DNA from 2 places in the Pseudosulfitobacter sp. DSM 107133 genome. Region 2 is predicted to be linked to the other one. Evidence: riboswitches for the same ligand, from Rfam matches in the RefSeq annotation. Region 2 holds a riboswitch; the other holds the start of a gene.
The links. A riboswitch is a leader RNA that binds a small molecule or an ion and turns the genes downstream of it on or off. The one in region 2 is predicted to bind cobalamin.

Region 1 (7,899 bases), 920 kb from region 2:
ATCTCGAAGGCCAGCGGGTCGCGGTCAACGGCGATGACGCGGTCAGCGCCCGCCTCAAGCAGCGCACGGGTATAGCCCCCCGCGCCAAAGGTTCCGTCCAGCCAAGTCCCCGTGATGGGTGCGCAGGCGCGCAGGATGGCGTTGATCAGAACCGGAATATGTGGCCCCCCAGCCATGATCTAGTCCAGCTCCCCGTCCAAGTAGACGGAGGGATCAAGGTCCGGGTCATATCCATCACCCTCAAGGTCGTCATGGACCGCGTCAAAGGTTTCGGGGTTCCAGATCTCAAAGGTATCGCCGGAGGCGGCAAAGCGGGCCATGTCGGTCAGGCCGATCTTTTCGCGCAGGCGTGCGGAAAGGACGATGCGTCCCGTGTCGTCCACCACGGTTTCGATGGCCTGCGTCGAATACAGACGCTCCATCGCCTTGCGCTTGGCCGAACCGCGCGGATGTTTCGAGATTTTCTCGTCGACCTCGTCCATAGCTTCGATGGTAAAACCTTCGAGGTAAGACCGGGTTTTGCCGCCATAGACAATGATGATGCGGGGAGGCAGGCCCTCTTTCCACTCAGGGTCGGATCCTTCGATCACACGGCGAAAAGAGGCCGGGATCGAGACCCTGCCCTTTGCGTCCACCTTGTGGTCGCTTTCGCCTCTGAACCTGCGTGCCATCTGGCCTGGTCCGTCCCAATGTTGCGCCCGTTATGGTTCGGGCTTGTGTGTCTCGCGCCCCCGCGAATGCTGTCCCCGGTGCTTGAAATGGAAACGGCGAGTTGATCTGCTGCCACTGATCAACTCGCCGCCCTCGTCCCGCTGTGCGGGATGTCCAGCTGCGCGCGCCACCTGGGGGGATGTCTGCTCGCTCGCGCGCCGGATCTTTGGTCTGATGAAAGCGAGGTGCCTGTATGAAACCTGCTAGAGTTTTGTTTGTCTGCCTGGGGTCGTTTGGTGCCCCGTGTCTCGTCCTCATCCGATGAACAAGTGATGGCATGGGAATTCATGGGCGGCAATAGTTTTTTATGGGCAAGAGCCACTAACTGTTGTTCAGCGCCAAAGTTATACACAACATATTGTGGGTAAAAATCGGCGGAAATTGGCTCAATTTGTTTAAACTTTGGACTTCTGCACAATATATTGTGCCACCGTGATCCAAAACCTTCTGGCCCATAAATTCCCAAAAAACTTATCCACAGAAGCGGCCAGAATCTGATGTTTTCGTTACGTTCTCACCGCCGACAGGGGTACAAACGCGGAATCCACCCCAAATCCTATAGTCACGGTCCCGTGATTCGCAGATTTAAGATCGAATCCCAGTCCCGGACCATAAATTCCCATGAATCCCGCGCCAACCCGCCCCCGTCCTATAAAATCCCGCAAACCTGCGCTATCTGGCCGGATGGGGTGAAATTGCGAAACATGGCATCCCTGCGCGCGGCCCTTGTGATCTGGAATGACGCGCTGCGCGCTGGCGACGCAGGCGCTGTTCGTCGCGGGCGTGCTTTTACCGTTGTTTCTGGTCGCGGGTCTGATCCCTGCTCTGGCGCCTGTGGGCGATGGCCGCGACGACAGTGGCCTGCACGTTCTTCGAATTGATCCAGATCCACCGCATCGCGCGCGCTACCGGTCCGGAGATTATCCCCGCGCTGAACATCCTGCTGGCTCTGGCACGGACTTACCTGCTGCTGCGGATGGGACCCGTGCTCACTTCAGCAACGCGGGGCGCAGCGGTCGCGGGCATGGTGCCACGCTCGGCTGGGTGGCCGCTCTGACGCTGGCTTGCGGCGCATTTCTGGCTTTGATCAAACAAGCGCCGGGGGCATTCCCACTGCTCATTTCGGTGTTTTGGTTTGGCTGGACAATGCTCGCACTCAGCGTGCTGGGCGCGGCTTGCATATATATAGAGGCAAACCGCGCAAAGGATTAGGGTCTGGACCCTAGGTCACATACCCATAAAAGGGATTCACAGACTTTAGAAAACGTGATTCACTTTCCGGCAAATGTGGAGGTGAGAATGGCACGTTTTGATTTGACAGATTTTGAATGGTCGGTGATCCAGCCGTTGCTGCCGACGAAGGTGCGCGGCAAGCCGCGTGTGGATGACCGGCGGGTTTTGAACGGCATCTTCTGGCGCTTGCGGACTGGTGCGCCCTGGGCAGACATTCCTGCCCGATACGGGCCGCATACGACCTGTGTGAACCGCTTCAACCGCTGGCGGCGTGCGGGTCACTGGGCGCGTATTCTTGAAGCAATATCAGAGGCATATGAGGGTGAGGTGCAAATGATTGACAGCTCCTCCATCCGGGTACACCAACAGGGCGCAAATGGCCCTAAAAAAGGGGGCGATCCGATTGCCTGGGTCGCTCAAGGGGCGGGCTGACAACGAAAATCCACGCTTTGGTGGACGCGCTTGGCCGCCCGATCCGGCTCATGCTGACGGCTGGGCAGGCCTATGATGGACACGCGGCAGAGCAGATGCTGGATCGACTGAAAGAAGGCTGCAGCGTGCTGGCGGATCGCGCCTATGACAGCAACGCGATCCGTGATTTGATCGCCAAACAGAAGGCGCAAGCCGTGATCCCTTCGATGCCGCAACGCAATCCTGTCATCCCGCATGATCGCGAGCGTTACAAAGCACGCAACGCAGTGGAGCGTTTCTTCAACAAACTCAAAAACTTCCGCGCGGTAGCAACAAGATATGACAAACGCGATGATAATTTCCTCGCATCCATACAACTCGCGTCAATCAGGATCTGGTTGCGAACTTATGAGTCGGTGACCTAGGGGCAGGACCCTAAGTAGCGATCACGCCATGCCGCCGTCGATCAGCCCCTTGGCAATCCGCGCATAGGCCTGCGCCATCGGCCCATCGCCGGCAGCCACGGGCGTTCCGTTGTCGCCCGCAAGCCGCGTTTCCAGATCAATCGGCAATGCGCCCAAAAGCGGCACCCCCATTTTCTGCGCCTCGGCCGCCACGCCGCCGGTGCCAAAGATCTCGTGTTGCGCGCCACAATCAGGGCAGACGAACATCGACATATTCTCGATCAGGCCCAGCACAGGCGTTTTCAGCGTCTTGAACATATCCAGCGCCTTGCGCGCATCAATCAGCGCCACGTCCTGCGGCGTGCTGACCACGATGGCCCCCGTCAGTTCGGATTTGGTACACAGCGTCAGCTGCACATCGCCCGTGCCCGGCGGCAGGTCGACCAGCAGCACGTCCAGTTCGCCCCACTGCACCTGCCCCAACATCTGCTGCAACGCGCCCATCAGCATCGGCCCCCGCCAGACCACGGCCTTGCCCTCTTCCATCATGAAACCGATGGACATCAGCGTGACACCATGGGCATGCAGCGGGATGATGGTCTTGCCGTCGGGCGATGCGGGACGTTTGTTCACGCCCATCATCCGCGGCTGTGACGGACCATAGATGTCCGCATCCAGCAGGCCGACCTTGCGGCCCTGTTTGGCCAGCGCCACGGCAAGGTTCGACGACACGGTGGATTTGCCCACCCCGCCCTTGCCAGACCCGATGGCCAGAATGCGCTGCACGCCCGACGGCTTGGTCGGGCCGTCCTGCGGCTTGGGGTGGCCGCCGATCTTCAGGCTGGGGGGCGGTGTCGAGGGTTTGGCGGCGGGACCGTGGGCGGTCAACGCCACCTGTACGCTGTCCACGCCCGGCACAGCCGCCACCGCAGCCTGCGCCGCCTCGCGCACCGCGCCCATGGCCTGCGCGGCCTCGGGCGTCGGGGCCTCGATGACAAAACGCACGGCGCTGCCGTCGATCTGGATGGCACGAATCAAATCGCGGCTGATCAGGTCGCCGCCATCCGGCAGGGCGACTCGTTTCAGGGCGGCGGTGATCAGATCGTTTGTAAGTTTCATGTGATACCTCTGTTCAGAGCCATTGTTGTGTCAGTTAGAGCCGCAGGTGCAACCCCTAACGGCGACCTGCACAAGCCTTGGGCGCTTTAAGAAAATAGGTCAGCGCTCCCTATGCATTTGCTGCATGGCAGCAATGTTTATACGTCTATTGTGCAAGCGCAGCATTCGACTAAATTGAGGTCAACATGAACGCAAACGAACATGAAACACACATCCGAGGCACCGACGAACATGGCCTATCTGAACCAAACCACAACATACGGCAGCTTGACCGAGCGCCTGCTGGCAACAACAGCCCGCATTCTGGACGCCGCAGCAGCCCGCCAAGCCAAACGCGCGGTTTACCGCAAAACATTCAACGAGCTGGCTGGCCTGGGCGATCGCGACCTGCTTGACCTCGGCATCCACCGCTCGCAGATCCGCCGGATTGCAACCGAAGCCGCCTACGGCGCGCAGTAACACAGAATTCGAGGGTTTCCACCTCCTCCCGGACCCCCTCGTCACGACGCGGCGACATCTCTCCTCCTCCCTGATGTCGCCGCAGAAATTCCCCGATCAGACGGGGATCGACATCGCTGCAGGGTCTCTCCTCCTCCCTGACCTGCGCAGTGACTAACACGGCGACACCGCTCCTCCCTCAGGTGTCGCCGTACAAAATACCCCGGTCATACGGGGAAACGGATCGCCTCTCGGGTCTCTCCTCCTCCCTGACCCGGCGGTGAACAAGGCGGCGGCCCTTCCTCCCAAGTGTCGCCGCACCTTCTACCCCGATCAAACGGGGATACAGATCGCCACCTGGCCTCTCCTCCTCCCTGGCCCGGTGGTGAAAATACGCGGCGAACCCTCCTCCCAGGTGACGCCGCACCCTAAAATTGTCGGGCCTTTCCTCCTCCCTGGTCCCGACAGTTGCAAAGGCGGCGGTCCCATCCTCCCGGGGCCGCCGTTTTTTTATGTCCGGTGAAAACCGCGACCCTGCAGGCGCGTGTTGTGCGACCCTTGGGTTTGAGGCACATTCAGCCGACAGGGCATGGCCCGCGACATCCCAAGGGGACATGATGCCGGAACTGATGGAAAACAGCGTGGTCTTCGGCATTCTGGCAGCGCTTTTGTCGCGCTTCATTCCTGTGCGGGGCACGCCAAAACGACCGGTCCCCTTCTGGGGCAGCGTATTGATCGGCATTGTTGCCGCCTATGTCGGCCCGCCCGCATTGGACATCTTGCAGCGCCTGTGGCGCGCCTTGCCGTTCCTGCCGGTGATCACCGAGGGCATGGTGTTTTTGGGCGGCTTCGTGTTTTTCGTCATGCACTATATGTTCGAGGGCAAAGACAAACCGCGCCGTGTTCCGGTCCGGGCCAGTCTGGCCACGGCTGTCGTCGTGGCCCTTGTGCTGCCCTGGGTGCTGTTCAAGACGACCGGCACCTATCAGCAGATATCCTACCGGGCGAATGTGGACCATTGCACCAGCGGGATGCGCGGGCAGGTGCAGCCGCGCGACGTGACCAACACCTGCGATTTTACGATTGTGGTCGGCCTGTGCATGCCGGACGAGCGGAACCCCGAGACATGCCGGCAATCGGTCACATTGGCCCCCGGAGCGGTTGCCCGTTTTGACCCCGGCGAAGCGCGGCTGTCGTATAATCCCGGAAATCGCGACGGGTTGACCGTGGTCGCCTGCCGCCCGCCAAGCCGCCCGTCGCGCGCGCTGACACAGGTGGGGCGCAGTCACGAAGGTGTTTGCCTGCCGGGTTAATTCAACCCACGCCTTTAGTGCGAAGGATGCGCCGCGTCGTCCCGGCACACCTCGATACCGGCAAGAGCGGTTGCGCGAACCTCAGTGCAACACCCGCCGCCCCGCAGCCCCGCCACGGCGCTGCGGCGTGGGCACATGTCGCGTTGCTGCTTCGATATGGTCCAGAAAGGCCGTAACTGCCGGCCCCGGATTGTCATAATCCCAATGCGCCAGCACTTCACGCGCCGCCTGTCCGGGGCGCACATCCTGTGGCAGGGTGAACACCCATTCCAGAAACCCCGCCCGCGCTGCCGCATCGCCGTCGGCACCCGCACCAATGCCGGCATCATCCAGATCGGCAAGCCCTGCCACGATCTTTGAAAACATCTGTCGTCCTTTCCCGTCACGCCCCGTGACCTGTTCAATTGGACGGATGGTGCGGAAAGGGCAGCACGGAAACAGGCCCATGCACAGCCGCTTCCATCGCCACCCGCGATTCACGTACACCCAAGGCTGGTTTCCGGGCTTGGGGCGGGTGGCCTTGCGGCCCGCAATTGACACCTTCCCGGGGAACGCCCCAGTGGCCTTGCCAGTCACATCCCACCCTCACCGTTGCGGGGGCAGCGCCGGAATCACACCGGCTTCCCAATTCTCCGCCCGTGGGCGGCACCTTGGATGTTCAGACTATTGTTGCTGCTGATTCACCACAAGCCCAAAGACGGCAGCACACGACCATTTGCGACCCTGGAGCGTCCGGCCTTAAACATGAATCACTTGTTCGCTGCCTTCGCCTGCGGCGGGGCGCGAAAAGTGATGTGCGATGCCTCAGGGTAATGGCCGGACGCTTTAGAACGGAATGTCGTCAGCGCCGGTGATGAACTTCGACACGACCTTTTTGGTCCCCGCCTTTTCAAAGTCGATCTCCAGCTTGTCGCCCTCGATTCCCACAACCGCACCATAGCCGAACTTCTGGTGAAACACCCGTTCGCCCACGGTAAAGCTGCTGAGTGCACTGGCGTCGATGGTGGTGTTACGGCTTTCGCGCGGCTGGCTGACCGAGCGGTCCTGACTGCGCGCCTGCAAGCGCCGCCATCCGGGGGAATTATAGACATTGGCCTCGGCCGCCGCTTCGTGCAGGCGGGATCGCACACCGGCCATGCCTGCGGCACCGTAATTGCCCCCATGCAGCCCCGGCGGGGTCAGCACGTCGACATGATCGGCGGGCAATTCGTCGATAAACCGCGAGGGCAGCGCCGACTGCCACTGGCCAAACACAAAGCGGTTGGAGACAAAGGAAATCGTGCAGACCTCCTCGGCGCGGGTGATGCCGACATAGGCAAGGCGGCGCTCTTCCTCCAGCCCCTTGACCCCGCTTTCATCCATCGAACGTTGCGACGGGAACAGGCCGTCCTCCCAACCGGGCAGGAACACCATGGGGAATTCCAGCCCCTTGGCCGCGTGCAGGGTCATGATGCTGACCTTGGCACCCTCGCCTTCCTGCTCGTTGTCCATGATCAGGCTGACGTGTTCCAGAAACCCTTGCAGGTTTTCGAAATTGTGCAGCTGGTTGATCAGCTCCTTGAGGTTCTCCAGCCGCCCCGGCGCCTCGGGTGTCTTGTCGTTCTGCCAGTGGGCGGTATAGCCGCTGTCATCCAGAATCACCTCGGCCAGTTCGATATGGGTATAGTCGGGCGCGGTGTCGGTTTCGGTGTCCACCACGCTGTCGTCATCGTCCAGAATGCGGGTGCCATTGGCCCGCAGCATCGCAGACCACCGGTCGATCCCCTCGACCAGCTTGCGCAGTTCGGCACCACCCTTGCCCTTGATCAGCCCTTGTTCAACCGCGATCCGCGCCCCTTCGACCAGGTTCACGCCATTCGCCCGCGCCGTGATCTGAATGGTCTGCTGCGCCTTGTCGCCAAGGCCGCGCTTTGGCGTGTTGACGATACGTTCAAACGCCAGATCATTGTCCGGCGACACCACGACGCGAAAATAGGCCATCGCGTCCCTGATCTCCAACCGCTCGTAAAAGCGCGGGCCACCGATCACGCGGTAGGGCAGACCGATGGTCAGGAACCGGTCCTCGAACGCGCGCATCTGGTGCGAGGCGCGGACGAGGATGGCGATTTCGTCGAGGTCAAACTTTTGAAACGCCGGTGGAAGCGGTTGATTATCCTCATATCTTCCGACCAATTCCCACATTAAACGGCGGGATTTTTGGTCCGTGAAAGGACTGTTTTGAAACCGCATTCTTGCGAACAACTCTTCAGGCGTTTTCACTCCATTCAGAG
Region 2 (7,899 bases):
AAAACGGGACCGTTGGGGCACAGCCGCAATCCGTCGCGCAGCCGCGTGAACGGCAGATCGGCAGGATTGAACGGCATCGGACCGGGCGCACAGGCCACGATGATTTCGCGTGCGATGGGTGCAAAATCGGCCCGGAAATGAGTTGAACTCTTGACCACCAGAATCGCCTGATCCTCGGGGGTGACACCGGCAAAGCGGAACATCTCGCGGTCGGCCATCTGGGCAATGCGGCTGGTGACCACCACCCGCACGCCGCCGATGCGCAGGCAGGCAGAGGGGCCAAGGTTCAGGTGCGTGCCACCGTAGTAGGGGCCTGTCGCATGAACCTTGCCGTCGGACAGGCACTCGACCAGTGCGTCAGTCTCGACCGCTGCGATGTCGGGCAGGGCGGGATGGCCGCCGATGCAAAACCGGGCTGTTGTCCCTTTCCCAGACGCATGTGCCAGCCGCACGGTTTCGGGATCAACGATCAGCCCGATCGCTGCATTCTGTGCATTCGCATCTATCAACGCGCGCAACAGCCCCGTCGTGGCCGAGACACCGCCCGCACCGGGATTGTCCTGCGTGTCGGCTATGACAACAGGACCGTCCCCGCCTGCCGCGGCTTGCGCATAGGCCACCGCGGCGTCCGGCAGGAACGTAACGTTGTCGAAATCAGCCTCGGCGGCCTCGTAGGCGGCGGCGATGGCATCGGCGGCGTGGTCAGCGGCCTGTTGTGTGGTGGCAAATGCGATGGCACAGGGGCCGCAATCGGGAATATCCGCCGCCGGGAACCCCATGAACAGCGAAGCCGTCAACACGCCATCCACCTCGACCGCGTCCAGCCCCGCATACAGCCCGCGCGCAGGGTGCATATCGGTGGTCTGAAACGGGATCGGCACCAGATAGGACATGTGCCGGAACGCCTTGGCCGGACGCACGCCCGTGCGCATCAACCTGTCCAGCAAACCCGCGGCCGTCGCCCCCGTGGCGGCCATATCCACATGCGGATAGGTGCGAAAACCCACCAGAACATCGACCGCATCCACACTGGCCTGTGAGATATTGCCATGCAGGTCCAGCGCAACGGCAATCGGCACATCCGGCCCCACGACCGCCCGGACGCGGCGCAGAATTTCACCTTCGCCGTCATCATGGTGTTCAGCGACCATCGCGCCGTGAAGATCAAGAAACACGCCGTCCAGCGGCCCCGCCGCCCCTATGCCCTGCACGATCTCTGCAAGGATCTGTTCAAACGCATCCTGCGTCACATGCGCGGACGGAATGGCACCCGCCCAAAGCACCGGAACCACGTCCCAACCCAGCGCTGCCGCCGTCGAGAACGCGCCGGAAATGCCAAGGTTCACCCCATGAACGGCCCCGGCCATATCCGCCCCGCGCACCAACGGGACATAGCCCCCGCCCTCCAGAAACGCGGTCATATCCGCCGGGTCGGGTGCGAAGGTATTCGTTTCGTGAAGAAAGCCAGCCAAGGCAACTTTCATGGAAACTCCATTGTTTTGCGAAACCGGCGCCTGAAGGGGAAGGGTTTTCGCGGTGTATTGCAGAACGATACATATATATCGTACCACAACCATAAGAGCGATTCTCCACGCACGTCAACAAGAGGTATTTGATGCCCGGCATTCTCAGATCGGATTCACCCAAAGCGACCAATTTTCATGCAGACGAAGACCGGCTGTTTGTCCGCTCTGCGGCGCGCGCCATGCAGGTGCTGGGCGCATTTCACCGCGCCGACGGTCCCCTTAGCTTGTCGCACATCGCCCAGCGCGCCGGCATCGACCGGTCGGCGGCGCAACGTCTGGTGCATACGCTGGTCAAATTGGGCTATATCCGGCGCAGCGCCGATGATCGGGGCTATTTGCCCGGGTTGCGCCTGCTGGACCACACGCTGGATGTACTGCGCATGGACCCCGTTGTGCAAAAGGCCACGCCGGTGCTGCTGGAACTGCGCAAAACCATTCCCGAACGTGTCGATCTAAGCCTGTTTGACGAAACCCGCCTGATCTATGCCCTGCGGATACAAAGCAAGCGCGAGACCTTTTTCGCCACCCTGGTCGGGCACAGCATTCCGACATTTTGCACCGCCGGCGGGCGCGCTGTATTGTCGGCGCTGCCCGACGACGCGGCACGCGACATTATCCTGCGCACACCATTGCAGCCCTACACGTCGAAAACCCGGACCGAACCGGATGAAATCATCGACAGTATCAGCACGGCCCGCCGCAATGGTTACGCGATGGTCACCGAGGAATATGTGCTGGGCGAGGTTGCGATCGGGGTCGCCATTACCGGGCGTGATGGCAGGCCGCTTGGCGCGATCCATGTTGCCGCATCGCTGGCGGAATGGACACCCGAGGAATTTGTGCGCCAATCCGCACCCGTCGCAATCGAGGCCGCCCGCGCCATTGTGGGCAGCTTGTAGTACACTCAAGGGTTGAGAATACTGTCGTTTTATTTCAGCGGTTTAGTAAGAATTTTGGAAACTATGGCGCGACACCTGCATTCCCTTGCTTGACAGCCACAGGTAAATCACGAATGCATGGCGCACGTTGGTTCCTGTTTTTACAGGCGAAGAGGGAATGCGATACGCCCACGGCCCGAAAGGGGCGCAGGCAAAGCGCTGCCGCCCCCGCGACCGTGACCGGATAGATCTGCTGACCACTGGCCTGATAGCTGGGAAGGTGGTGGATCGCTGGGCCAAGCGCCCAAAATCCGCAAGCCGGGAGACCTGCCAGCGTAGTTTGTAACGGGCGAACGGGGTGTTTCGCGACCGGCGATGGACGCTGTTCGCATGTCGTTCCCTGCTGGCCTTCCCCTGTTTCGCCATTGAAATACGAGGGAAGACATGACGCGCGCAAAAGACCCGGTTACCGTCACCATATGCACGACCTGCAAGGCAGGACAGATCGACACCGGTGAAGGGCTGCGCCCCGGCCAGCGTCTGTTCGATGCATTGTCTGACACGCTGCCCGACGGCGTGCGCCTGCGGGGTGCCGAATGTCTTTCGGCCTGTTCGCGCGGCTGTTCGCTGATCCTGTCAGGTGGCGCCGACCGCTGGACCTATGTCTACGGCGATCTTGACCCCGACACCCACCTTCCGGACATCCGCGACGGGATCGTGGCCTATGCCGCCACCGCCGACGGCATCGTGCCCTGGCGCGAACGCCCGCAGGTGTTCCGCAAACAATCCATTGCCCGCATTCCCCCACAGGAGCAGCCGCTATGAGCGACCTTACCAAAATCCCCGTCACCATTGTCACCGGCTTTCTGGGCGCGGGCAAAACCACACTGATCCGCCACCTGATGCAGAACCACGGCGGCAAACGTCTGGCGGTGCTGGTCAACGAATTTGGCACGGCGGGTGTGGATGGCGACATTCTGAAAACCTGCGCTGACGAGAATTGCCCCGCTGAAAACATTGTCGAGCTGGCCAACGGCTGCATCTGCTGCACGGTTGCCGACGACTTTATTCCCACCATCGAGGCGCTGATGGCCCTGCCCCGGACGCCCGATCACATCCTGATCGAAACCTCGGGGCTGGCATTGCCGAAACCGCTGTTGAAAGCCTTTGAATGGCCCGCAATCCGGTCGCGGATCACTGTGGACGGCGTGATTGCGCTGGCCGACGCCGAGGCTGTCGCCAAGGGACAGTTCGCCCCCGATCTGGATGCGGTACAGGCCCAACGCGAGGCCGACCAAAGCCTGGACCACGAGACGCCGTTGTCCGAAGTCTTTGAGGACCAGATCGCCTGCGCCGACATCGTGCTGCTGTCCAAGGCCGATCTGGCCGGCCCCGAAGGCGTCGCCGCCGCCCGCAGGGTGATCGAGGCGGAATCGCCGCGCAAGCTGCCCATTCTGGCGATGACTGACGGTGTGATCGACCCGCGCGTTGTGCTGGGTCTGGGGGCCGCTGCCGAAAACGATCTGGACGCTCGCCCCAGCCATCATGATGGCCATGACGACCACGAACATGACGATTTCGAAAGCATCGTGATCGACATGGGCGAAGTTGCGGATGTGGCAGCGCTGGAAGCGGCGATACTGCGCCTGGCACGCGAACATAACATCCTGCGGATCAAAGGGTATGTGGCCGTCGCGGGCAAGCCCATGCGGCTTTTGGTGCAGGCTGTCTGCGAACGCTTGCGCAGCCAGTTCGACCGTCCGTGGGGTGATGCGCCGCGCCGCAGTCAACTGGTGGTGATTGCCGAGCACGACAACATCAACCCCGCAGCCATCCGCGCTGTTCTGGGAGTCTGATACCCGATGCACGTCATCTTTCGCGAAAGCCACGGGCTGGACCAAAGCGCCATGCCGCAGGATCTGGGGCAAAGTCCGGCTGACCTGATCGTTCTGTCATTTTCCGACAGCGATCTGGGGGCTTTCGCGGCAGGTTGGCACCGTGCGCGGGGCGGATTGCCCCCCCTGCGGCTGGCCAATCTGGTGGCCTTGCAACACCCGCTGTCGGTCGACACCTACGCCGAACAGACCCTGCAAGGGGCCAGGGCCGTGCTGGTCCGCCTGATCGGCGGCGAAAGCTATTGGCCCTACGGTCTGGCCACGCTTCAGGACATGGCGCGCCGTCAGAACATCGCGCTGGCCGTGCTGCCCGCCGACGGGCGGCCCGATGCGCGGCTGGATGAACTGTCGACCCTGCCGGTATCGACCCTGCGGCGGCTACAACATTTGTGCGACACCGGCGGAGCGGTGGCGGCACAAGCGGCCCTTGCGCAGCTTGCATTGGCGGCAGAGCTGTATGCAGGCCCCGTTCAAGGGGCCAAAACCGTGCCGCAGGCCGGGTTCTATCGCCCGGACCTCGGCGTTGTCCCCGATCCCCAACGCAATGACCGCCCGTTGGCACTCGTTGCCTTTTATCGCTCTTATCTGACCGCCGCCGACACCGATCCGGTGGATGCGCTGATTGCGGCACTGGAAGCGCGCGGATTTCAAACCTTCGGCCTGTTCGCCCCCAGCCTCAAAGGCGACACGGCGCCGTGGATCGCGACGCAGATCGACCGCCTGAAACCCGCCATCATCATCAACGCCACTGCCTTTTCAGCGCAAAGCGGTGATGCCACGCCTTCACCCCTGAACGCCGCCGGTTGCCCTGTGGTGCAAGTGGCTCTGTCCACCGCGCGCAAACGGGATTGGCAGGATGGCGCACGCGGGTTGTCCCCCGCCGATCTGGCCATGCATGTGGTGTTGCCCGAAGTCGATGGCCGCCTGTTCGCGGGTGTCGTCAGTTTCAAACAACCCGGCAAACGCGACGATGCGCTGGAATACAGCCGCTTTGCCCACCGCGCCGATCCTGCGCGCGTCGCGGCAGTGGCCGACCGCGTGCTGGCGCTGCATCACCTGTCGACCCGCGCACCCGCGCAGAAAACATTGGGGCTGGTGCTGTCCACCTATCCCGGCAAGCCGTGGCAACTGGCCCATGCGGTCGGTCTGGACGCGCTGCAATCGGTCTGCACGCTGGCGGCCTCTCTGGAACAGGCGGGATATGACATTCGGGCCGCTGAGCTGGGCGATGCCACCGCTTTGGCGCAACGCTTGGACAGCCAGACGATCCGCTGGCCGCTGGCCGACTACCTCAGGGCGCTGAATACCCTGCCGCACGCGCTGCAAGACAACCTGAGCGCCGCTTGGGGCGCACCTGAGCACGACGCCACATTCACCGACGGCGCGTTCCACTTTCCCGCCTTCCTTGACGGCAAGGCCCTGATCGCGCTGCAACCCGAACGCGGCGCGGTCGCCCAGCGAGATGACGATTATCATGACCTGAGCCGCACACCACGCCACGGCTATGTCGCCTTTTACCTCTGGCTTCAGCAACAGGTGGACGCCGTGGTTCACATGGGCGCGCATGGCACGCTGGAATGGCTGCCCGGTAAATCCGTCGCCCTGTCGGACCACTGCTGGCCCGAGGCGCTGATCGGCAAGACACCTGTGTTCTACCCCTTTATCGTCAACGACCCCGGCGAGGCCGCGCAGGCCAAGCGCCGGATTGGCGCGGTCACCATCGGACACATGCCACCCCCGCTTGCCACCAGCCACCTGCCCGACACGCTGGGGCGGCTTGAAATGCTGCTGGACGAATATTCCACCGCCGACGGTCTGGACCCCGCCCGCCGCGACCGGCTGATTGCCGATATCCGCGCCGAAGCCCGGGGGCGCGGGGTCGAGGCCGATCTGGGACTGGATCAAGGCGCCAGCCCCGCCGAAGCGCTGACCCGAATCGACCGCTTTGTCTGCGACATCAAGGAAAGCCAGTACGGCGAAGGCCTGCATGTCTTTGGCACCGGCGATCATGGCAATGCGGAAATCGACGGCTTGCTGGCCGGGCTGGCAGGTCGGTTCGTGCCTCCGGGGCCGTCCGGCTCGCCCTATCGGGGCCGCAGCGACGTACTGCCGACAGGGCGCAACCTGTTCACCACCGACCCGCGTGCGGTGCCGTCGCGCGCGGCCCATGCACAGGGCGTGAAACTGGCCGAGGAGCTGCTGCGCAAGCATTTGCAGGATCAGGGTGACTGGCCCAAGGGGCTGGTGATCGACATGTGGGGCTCGGCCACGATCCGCACGGCGGGCGAGGAGTTTGCCATGGCCCTGCATCTGGCGGGCCTTGTGCCGCGCTGGGACGACAACAGCGAACGGGTGAACGGGTTTGAAATCCTGCCGCTGGCCCTGCTGAACCGGCCCCGTATTGACGTGACCCTGCGGGTGTCGGGCCTGTTCCGCGACATGTTTCCCGGTCTGGCCCAGATGTTCGAAACGGCGGCGGGCCGGCTGGCCGAGCGTGACGAGACGCTTGCAGACAATCCCTACCTCACCGCAACCCCGCGCGTGTTCGGCCCGCGTCCCGGCTCTTACGGGCTGGGGATCGGCAGCGACATCGAGGATTATTCCGACACCGCCCGCGAACAGGCCGGCGAAGCATGGCTGGCCGCCTCGTCCTATGCCATCGACGCGCAGGGCGACATCGCCTTTGCCCGCCCCGAACTTGAGGCTCAGCTGTCGCGGGCCGACAGCTTTGTGCATTTGCAGGACCTGCCGGAAACCGATGTGCTGATGGCCGCCGACTATGCCGCGCACGAGGCAGGCTTTGCCGCCGCGATGGCCCGCTTGGGCAAGGCCCCCGCGCTGTACCATCTGGACGCCATCCGCCCCGACGCCCCCCGCGCCCGCACCCTGACCGAGGAACTGGCCCGCGTCGTGCGCGCCCGCGCGGCCAACCCCGACTGGGCCACCGGCATGATGGCGCACGGGTTTCGCGGGGCTGCCGAGATTGCGGCGACAGTGGACCATCTGGCCGCATTTGCGCATCTGGCCGGCGTCGTGCCTGACCACCTGTTCGATCTGGTGTTCGAGGCAACCTTGGGCCGTGACGATCTGGTCGACTTCATGGAAACGGCCAACCCGCAGGCACTGGCGGCCTTGCGGACGCGGTTCGACGCGGTGAAGGACGCCGGGCTGTGGACATCGCGCCGCAACTCGATTCTGGCCCGGATGGGGGCAGAGGCATGAGCGCGCCGGATGTCTTTGGCTGGTGCCCCGGCGCCTTGCGACCGATGCAATCCGGCGACGGGCTTGTTGTGCGCCTGCGCGTGCCTTTGGGGCGGCTGACACCGGTACAGACCCGCGAGATTGCACAGCTGTCGCAGGCCTGCGGCAACGGCATGATCGACCTGTCGGCCCGTGCCAACCTGCAATTGCGCGGCGTGCAGGCGGACACCTATCCAGAGCTGATGGACGGGCTGCGCGCGCTTGACCTGATCGACGCAGATGTCGCCACGGAAGCCCGCCGCAACATCGTGCTGACTCCGTTCTGGGCGCAACAGGACGAAAGCCACCGCATCGCCCTGGACCTGCATGATGCGCTTGCACAGCCGGATGCGCCCGACC

Region 1: another riboswitch for cobalamin. It lies ahead of DSM107133_RS12275 (hypothetical protein); the one in region 2 lies ahead of DSM107133_RS17070 (DUF1636 domain-containing protein).

Annotation. Positions count from the first base shown of each region.
Region 1 covers NZ_CP085154.1:2,501,649-2,509,547, forward strand. Annotated here, with positions in the region: gene rsmH (16S rRNA (cytosine(1402)-N(4))-methyltransferase RsmH) at 1-176, opposite strand, end outside; gene mraZ (division/cell wall cluster transcriptional repressor MraZ) at 180-671, opposite strand; gene DSM107133_RS12250 (hypothetical protein) at 1,553-1,768, shown strand; partial or broken gene DSM107133_RS12255 (IS5 family transposase) at 2,005-2,780, shown strand; gene DSM107133_RS12260 (Mrp/NBP35 family ATP-binding protein) at 2,802-3,878, opposite strand; gene DSM107133_RS12265 (DUF1127 domain-containing protein) at 4,110-4,337, shown strand; gene DSM107133_RS12270 (hypothetical protein) at 4,931-5,629, shown strand; gene DSM107133_RS12275 (hypothetical protein) at 5,711-5,995, opposite strand; cobalamin riboswitch at 6,102-6,297, opposite strand; gene DSM107133_RS12280 (UvrD-helicase domain-containing protein) at 6,455-7,899, opposite strand, start outside.
Region 2 covers NZ_CP085154.1:3,426,612-3,434,510, forward strand. Annotated here, with positions in the region: gene DSM107133_RS17060 (M81 family metallopeptidase) at 1-1,484, opposite strand, end outside; gene DSM107133_RS17065 (IclR family transcriptional regulator) at 1,616-2,425, shown strand; cobalamin riboswitch at 2,537-2,754, shown strand; gene DSM107133_RS17070 (DUF1636 domain-containing protein) at 2,849-3,229, shown strand; gene cobW (cobalamin biosynthesis protein CobW) at 3,226-4,260, shown strand; gene cobN (cobaltochelatase subunit CobN) at 4,267-7,521, shown strand; gene cobG (precorrin-3B synthase) at 7,518-7,899, shown strand, end outside.